One region of the Nocardiopsis sp. NPDC007018 genome, then DNA from elsewhere that is predicted to be linked to it. Evidence: riboswitches for the same ligand, from Rfam matches in the RefSeq annotation. Region 1 holds a riboswitch; the other holds the start of a gene.
The links. Region 1 has a riboswitch for thiamine pyrophosphate ahead of ABZ635_RS03085 (ECF transporter S component). Riboswitches for the same ligand answer to the same signal wherever they lie in the genome.
Positions count from the first base shown of each region.

Region 1 (3,631 bases):
CAGGGCGACGTTCACGTGGTCGAGTACCGTGCGCCGGGGGGCCGCGCGCACTCCCACCTGGAAGGGCGTGCGCGCGGCGACGTCGACGGTCTCCAGCAGGGGTGCTCCCCCGGGGCCGGGGGTGAGCTCGGGCACGGGCTCGTTCCCCGGAATCCACACCCCCTGGTCGGCCAACGACCGGCCGTGTTCGGCGAACACGAGGTGCGGGGCGCCGTCGGCGATCACGCCGCCGCCGGGTTCGACCACCACGACCCGGTCCACCAGGTCGACGACGTCGGCCACCCGGTGTTCGACCAGGACGAGGGTGGCCTCGGTCTCGGCGAGCAGGCGCGACAGCAGGTCGCGGACGAGCGCGGCCCCGGCCGGGTCGAGGTTGGCGGTGGGTTCGTCCAGCAGCAGCAGGCGCGGCCGCATGGCCAGCGCGCCCGCGATCACGAGACGCTGTTTCTCGCCTCCGGACAGGGCGCCGGTGGAGTGGCGGAGTCCGTAGGGGAAACCGACCTCCCCCAGGGCGCGCTCGACCCTCGGCCAGATGAGGTCCCGTTCCACCCCGAGGTTCTCCAGGCCGAAGGCGACGTCGTCCCCGGCCCGGGCCATCACCAGCTGGGTCTCGGGGTCCTGGCTGACCAGCCCGGTGCCGCCGCGACCACGGTCGGCCGGAACGCCGTCCACCAGTAGCGAGCCCTCCCGCTCCCCGCTGATGGCACCGTCCTCGCCGGTGAGTCCGGCCAGGGAGTGCAGCAGGGTGGACTTGCCCGCGCCGGAGGCGCCGAGCAGCAGGACCCGCTCCCCCGGTTCGATGATCAGGTCCACCCCGCGCAGGGCGTGGGTGCCGCGGCCGGAGTGCCTCCAGCCCCAGCCGGACAGTTCGACGCGGGCCCCGCGCGTGTCGGGTCGGGTCACGGGGTCAGCCCCGGGCCGAGGGGAAGGGGGCGAGCGCGCCCGCCCTGGCCAGCGCGGTGGTGAGCAGGCGCGCGCCCACCCCCGCGATGACGGCCGAACTCAGCACGACGATCACGCCGTAGGTGATCTGGTACTCGATCGGCCAGGTCACGTTGTAGGCGATGTTGTCGCGCACGGCCGGGGAGATCCCGGCGACCGCGGCGGCCAGCACGGCCACACCCGTGTTCCAGCGCCGGTAGGCGAAGGCGAGGAAGACCAGTTCGGGCAGCAGCCCCTGGAGGGTTCCGTCGAGGATCACCATGACCCCCCACTGGGTGCCCAGCACCGCCGAGACCGAGGCCGCGGCGATCGAGGTGAGCAGGGCCGCGCCGGGCTTCCTGATGATGAGGCCGCCGAGCACGCCGGAGATCATCCACATGCCGTAGACGACGGCCTGCCCGGGCGGGAAGGCGACGAACAGCGGCGTGGTGACCGACCAGACGATGTTCCACAGCCAGAAGACGACGCCGACCGCCACGCCGATGACGGAGGCCACGACGATGTCGACGGTGCGCCAGCTCCTGAGCCCGGCCAGGACCCCCTGGACGAAGCCGCCCGGCTCGTCGGCGGTTCCGGGCCCGGTCTCGCGGTCGCTTGCTGTACTCATAGGTGGTTGACGTCCCTTCGTCGGTGTGACGAGGGGCCGTGTGGCCAAGAGCGCCGACCGGGCGCGCGCGGAAGGCGCACACGCGGTGACGGTTTCCTACGACTTCCTTCGCTGGCATGACCCAGATCAGGTGTGTAAGGGTCTGCGGCCTGGTGCCGCACTCTCAGCGCTCACGCGCTCCCCTGTCGGATTGCCTCCATTATGGGGCAAACAGGACGAACAATGAAGTCCTTCCCGGCACACCAGCGGGGGCGCGTGCGACGGTGACCGCCGACCGCGCCCCCGACGAGGGCCTCCTCGGGCGCCGGGGGCGCCCCGAGGTCAGCAGCTCAGGTTCGACCCCGTGGTGGTCCCGAGGATCTGGGTGAAGTGCGTGAACGTGTTGATGCGGCTCTGGACCTGTTCGGGGTTGCCGCCGTTGCACTCGATGGAGCCGTTGATGGAGCGGATCGACTCACCGAAGCCGTGACCGTCGACGATGGCGGTGTGCCCCGACATCGTCCCGGCGCCGGACTGGGTGTTCCAGAACCAGAGGCCGGTCCGCCACGCGATGGCCGCGTCCTGCTCCACCAGGTACGGGTTGTTCAGCAGGTCGATGCCGAGGGCGTCACCGGCGGCCTTGTAGTTGTAGTTCCAACTCAGCTGGATCGGACCCTTGCCGTAGTAGGCGTCCTGTCCGGCCGGGCAGCCGAAGGGCTGGTTCCAGTCACAGTAGTGCGGGTAGTTGTCCTCGTTGATCTCCTTGATGTACACCAGCCCGCCGGTCTCGTGGCTGACGTTGGCCAGGAAGGCTGCGGCCTCGCGCCGCTGCACCTCGACGCTGCCGGTGTTGGTGAAGCCCGGGTAGGAGCTCAGGGCGTCGGTGAGCCCGGCGTAGGTGTAGAAGGGGTTCCGGTTCGGGAACATCTGGTTGAACTGGGCCTCGCTGACGACGAAGTCACTGGGGGCGGGCTGCTCGCCGCCCCCGCCGTCGCCGCAGGGCCCCTGGTCGGCCCAGACGTCCGACGTTCCGGGTCGCTCGTTCTGTGTCCACCACTTGGCGGTGTAGTTGCGGCCCTCGTAGGAGACCTGGCCGCCGCCGTTGTAGACGGCGGTCGGGCTCCAGCCGGTCGCGCAGACGGCCGCGGCCTGCGCGACGGTGGCGGGAAGGACGACGAGCACAGCCGCGAGCGCGCCGAGCGCGGCCAACTGGCTCAGGAGACGTCGGATCACGTGATCACACTCCTAGGGTGCGGCGCGGCGTCCGACCGCGCGCCGCGGGGGGTGACGTCACCTAAGCAAGAGTGGTCTAGACCTGTCAAGGCCTTCCGCCACGGAATGTGAGAACCGGGTGACGGTACGGACAGGGACGGCGGCCCGCCCGCGCTCTCCCGCGCGGACCCCGGCGGGGATGCCCGCCCCGGGACAGCCGTGCGGGACAGCCGTCCGGAGCCGCGGCGGCACGGGGGCACCTCCGCGAGCGGCCACCGGACGCCCTCTCGTCAGCGGGCCGCCCCACCGGCGCCCGTCAGGCGAACTCCGCGCAGTGACGCGGTGTCCGGGGGCTGGCGGCCCGAGTCAGGCGGCCAGGAGGGCTCAGGGGGGAGCGGCCCCGCGAAGGCCCCGGATGCCTCGGAGGACACTGGGCGACGGGCGGAGCGGAGCGCCTTCGTTTCAGGCCCTACGTACCGTCGTCACCTCCGGTACCGCTCATGTCCCCTTCGCCACCGGTACCGCTCGTGCCCCCGGTGCCGTCGGTACCGCCCGAGCCTTCCGTACCGCTCGTCGCGCCGGTGTCCCCCGTTCCACCCGTCTCGCCCGTACCACTTGTCTCTCCCGCCCCTTCAGTACCACTCGTCTCCCCGGTGCTACCCGTACCGCTGGTCCCACCCACACCGTCCGAACCGTCGGTCTCACCCGCGCCGTCGGTGCCCCCCATGTCACCCGTCGCGCCGGTTCCGTCCGTCTCACCGGCGCCGCCCTCGGTACCGCCCGTCCCTCCGGTGCCGCCACCGTCGTCGTCCTCGTCACCCCCGCCGCCCGGTCCGTCCCCGGCGTCGTCGCCGCCCCGCTGCTCCGGCGGCTCGGTCTTCGGGTCGCCAA
Region 1 is NZ_JBEYHA010000004.1:43,059-46,689, reverse strand. It holds gene ABZ635_RS03090 (ABC transporter ATP-binding protein) at 1-903, opposite strand, end outside; gene ABZ635_RS03085 (ECF transporter S component) at 908-1,549, opposite strand; TPP riboswitch at 1,636-1,743, opposite strand; gene ABZ635_RS03080 (glycoside hydrolase family 19 protein) at 1,871-2,761, opposite strand; gene ABZ635_RS03075 (transglycosylase domain-containing protein) at 3,210-3,631, opposite strand, start outside.

Region 2 (3,631 bases), on a different contig from region 1:
CCTTCAACGTCCTACTCAGGTCGGTGGTGCACCGGCACACGCCCGAACCCCTGCTCGGCCGGGCCCACGCGCTCATGGGATCGCTCGTCAACGGCGGGTTCGTCGCTGGTTTCCTCGTGGCCGGGTGGTTCGCCGCCGACCACCCCCGGGAGCTGCTGGCCGCCGCCGGGTCGGTCGCCCTGCTCACCGGGCTGCTCGGCGCGCTGGCCCTGCGCCTCACCGGTGCCGACGGTGGGTCGGACGGGTCGGACGGGCCGGACGGGGGCCGCGGGAACGACGGCGCGCACGGGGAGGACCGGGGGCGGATCACGTAGGATTCCCCCATGTGCGGTCGTTATGCCCAGTCCCGGAACGTGCACCAGCTCCAGTTGGCCTTCGCCCTTCCCGAGGAGGCCCGGGAACAGGAGGACGACCCGCGTTCCTGGCCCCCGCTGGAGGAACTCGACCCGGACTACAACATCTCGCCGGGCCGCCCCGTGTACGCCGTGCTCGGACCGCCGCCGCGCGGGGAGGGCACCGGTGCGCCGGGCCCGCGCACCCTGCACACGATGCGCTGGGGCCTGGTCCCCTCGTGGGCCAAGGACCGCAACGTCGGCTACCGGATGATCAACGCCCGCAGCGAGACCGTCGCGGACAAGCCCGCCTTCCGCACCGCCTACCGGCGCCGCCGCTGCCTCATCCCCGCCGACGCCTACTACGAGTGGCAGCTCCTCAACAAGGACGGCACCGCCGAGGCCAGCACCTCGCCCGCCACCGACCCGCAGCACCGCAGGCGCAAGGCCAAGGCGGCCAAGAAGCCGTTCTCCGTCCACTACACCGGGGACGAACCCCTCGCCATGGCCGGGATCTTCGAGCGCTGGCGCGACCCCGAGGTCGACGACGAGCGGGACCCCGCCGCCTGGGTCTGGAGCTGCGCGGTCATCACCACCGAGGCCGCGCCCGAGCTCGCGCACATCCACGAGCGCATGCCCGTCGTGGTGCCTCGCGAGGACTGGGCCGCCTGGCTCGACCCGTCCAGCGGCCCCGACCGACTGGAGCGGGTGCTGCACGAGACCCCGGTGGAACGGTTCGCCGTCGACGAGGTCTCCACCGAGGTCAACAGCATCAAGAACAACGGCCCCGACCTCCTGGAACCGACCGCGGGCGACGGAGCCGACCAGCTGGAGACACTCTTCTGACCCCCGGAGGCCTGGACAGGCCCGGGGACGTCCTGTGTATGGTGTGCGAGGCCACGGGGGAGTGCTTCCCCCCAGCCCGGGGCACCGTGATCGAGGTGTCCCGGCACGTTCGACGTGCGCACATGTGAATACGCAACGCGGGAGCTCGCGCCATGGCGGGCTGAGAGGGCGACTCGACGGTGTCGCCGACCGCAGAACCTGTTCGGGTAATTCCGACGTAGGGAGGCATGCCATGACGGCTATCGACGGTCGTGACGTTTCCACCACCGACGAGCACCGGGTGACCACAGGTCCCATCATGGGATCTCGCAAGGTCCACGAGGAGATCACCACCCCCGAGGGCACCACCCTCCGCGTCCCCCGCCGCCGGGTGGATCTCAGCAACGGCAGCCACTTCGATCTGTACGACACCTCCGGCCCCTACACCGACGACAACGCCGACATCGACGTCCACCGGGGGCTGCCGCGCACCCGCGAGAGCTGGGCGCTCGACCCCGTGAACGGCGCGGTCACCCAACTGGCCCACGCCAGGGCCGGAACCATCACCCCCGAGATGCGGTTCGTGGCCGCCCGAGAGGGCGCCGAACCCGAGTTCGTCCGCGACGAGGTGGCCATCGGCCGCGCCGTCATCCCGGTCAACCGCAACCACCCCGAGTCCGAACCGACCATCATCGGCAAGAACTTCCTCGTGAAGATCAACGCCAACATCGGCAACTCCGCGGTCACCTCGTCGGTATCCGAGGAGGTCGAGAAGATGGTGTGGGCCACCCGCTGGGGCGCCGACACCGTCATGGACCTGTCGACCGGCAAGCGCATCCACGAGACCCGGGAACGCATCGTCCGCAACTCCCCGGTACCCATCGGCACCGTGCCGATCTACCAGGCGCTGGAGAAGGTCGACGGCGACCCCACCCGGCTCACCTGGGAGATCTACCGGGAGACCATCATCGAGCAGGCCGAACAGGGGGTGGACTACATGACCGTCCACGCGGGCGTCCTGCTCAGGTACGTGCCGCTGGCCGCCCGCCGCGTCACCGGCATCGTCTCGCGCGGCGGCTCCATCATGGCCGCCTGGTGCCTGGCCCACCACCGGGAGAGCTTCCTCTACACCCACTTCGAGGAGCTGTGCGAGATCTTCCGCCGGTACGACGTCACGTTCTCGCTCGGTGACGGCCTGCGCCCCGGCTCCATCGCCGACGCCAACGACGAGGCGCAGTTCGCCGAGCTGCGCACCCTGGGCGAGCTGACCCACATCGCCCGCTCCCACGACGTCCAGGTGATGATCGAGGGCCCCGGCCACGTGCCGATGGACAAGATCCGGGAGAACGTGCGCCTGGAGGAGGAGCTGTGCGGTGAGGCGCCCTTCTACACGCTCGGCCCCCTGGCCACCGACGTCGCCCCCGGCTACGACCACATCACCTCGGCGATCGGGGCGGCCCAGATCGGTTGGCACGGGACCGCGATGCTGTGCTACGTCACCCCCAAGGAGCACCTGGGGCTGCCCAACCGCGACGACGTCAAGACCGGCGTGATCACCTACAAGCTCGCCGCGCACGCCGCCGACGTCGCCAAGGGCCACCCCCGGGCCCAGGAATGGGACGACGAGCTGTCCAAGGCGCGCTTCGAGTTCCGGTGGCAGGACCAGTTCCACCTGTCGCTCGACCCGGAGACCGCGCAGTCCTTCCACGACGAGACCCTGCCCGCCGCGCCGGCCAAGACCGCGCACTTCTGCTCCATGTGCGGACCGAAGTTCTGCTCGATGAAGATCTCCCAGGACGTGCGCAGGTACGCCGAGGAGAACGGTCTGGACACGGTCGAGGCGATCGAGAAGGGCATGGCGGACAAGTCCGCCGAGTTCGCGGAGGGCGGCAACCGCGTCTACCTGCCGCTCGCCGACTAGCGGGCGACGGCCCCGGGCCCGTCGCCCCGCACCGGGCGGCGGGCCCGCCGGAGCAGTGAGTGGTGCCGCCACAGCAGAAGCGGGGGCACCACCAGTTCCACCGCCATCAGCAGCAACAGCAGTGCGGCGGGAGGCCCGGCCACGGCCAACGACAGCACCCGCGCCAGACCGCCGAGCACCACCGCGCCGCACACCCAGCGCAGCGTCAGGCTCCGGTCCGCCGCGAGGGGGTCGCGCGCGATCCAGAGCAACAGCAGGCCCACGGCCAGGAACAGCGCGGAGAAGAAGCGGTAGTTGCTGTCCACCTCCGGGCTCACGGCGGTCTCCCCCGGCAGGGGAGCGGTGCCGAACAGGGTGTCGACGGCGCCGACCACCACCACGAACAGCGCGAGCAGGACGAGGAGGGCCTGGAAGGCCTTGGGGGGACGCACGGGGGCTCCATCCGACGGGGGGTCTCCCTCCCGACCCTAGATGAGTGATTCCAAGGGGTCAGTGATCGTAAGCGGTCAATGAGCGTAGGACCGGCTGGCCGGTGCGGTCGTTGTGCCAGACC
Region 2 is NZ_JBEYHA010000039.1:49,092-52,722, forward strand. It holds gene ABZ635_RS19780 (MFS transporter) at 1-314, shown strand, start outside; gene ABZ635_RS19785 (SOS response-associated peptidase) at 324-1,178, shown strand; TPP riboswitch at 1,306-1,421, shown strand; gene thiC (phosphomethylpyrimidine synthase ThiC) at 1,411-3,078, shown strand; gene ABZ635_RS19795 (DUF4345 domain-containing protein) at 3,075-3,509, opposite strand.
Region 2: it holds a riboswitch for thiamine pyrophosphate, as region 1 does, so the genes downstream of both, thiC (phosphomethylpyrimidine synthase ThiC) here and ABZ635_RS03085 (ECF transporter S component) in region 1, are expected to answer to the same signal.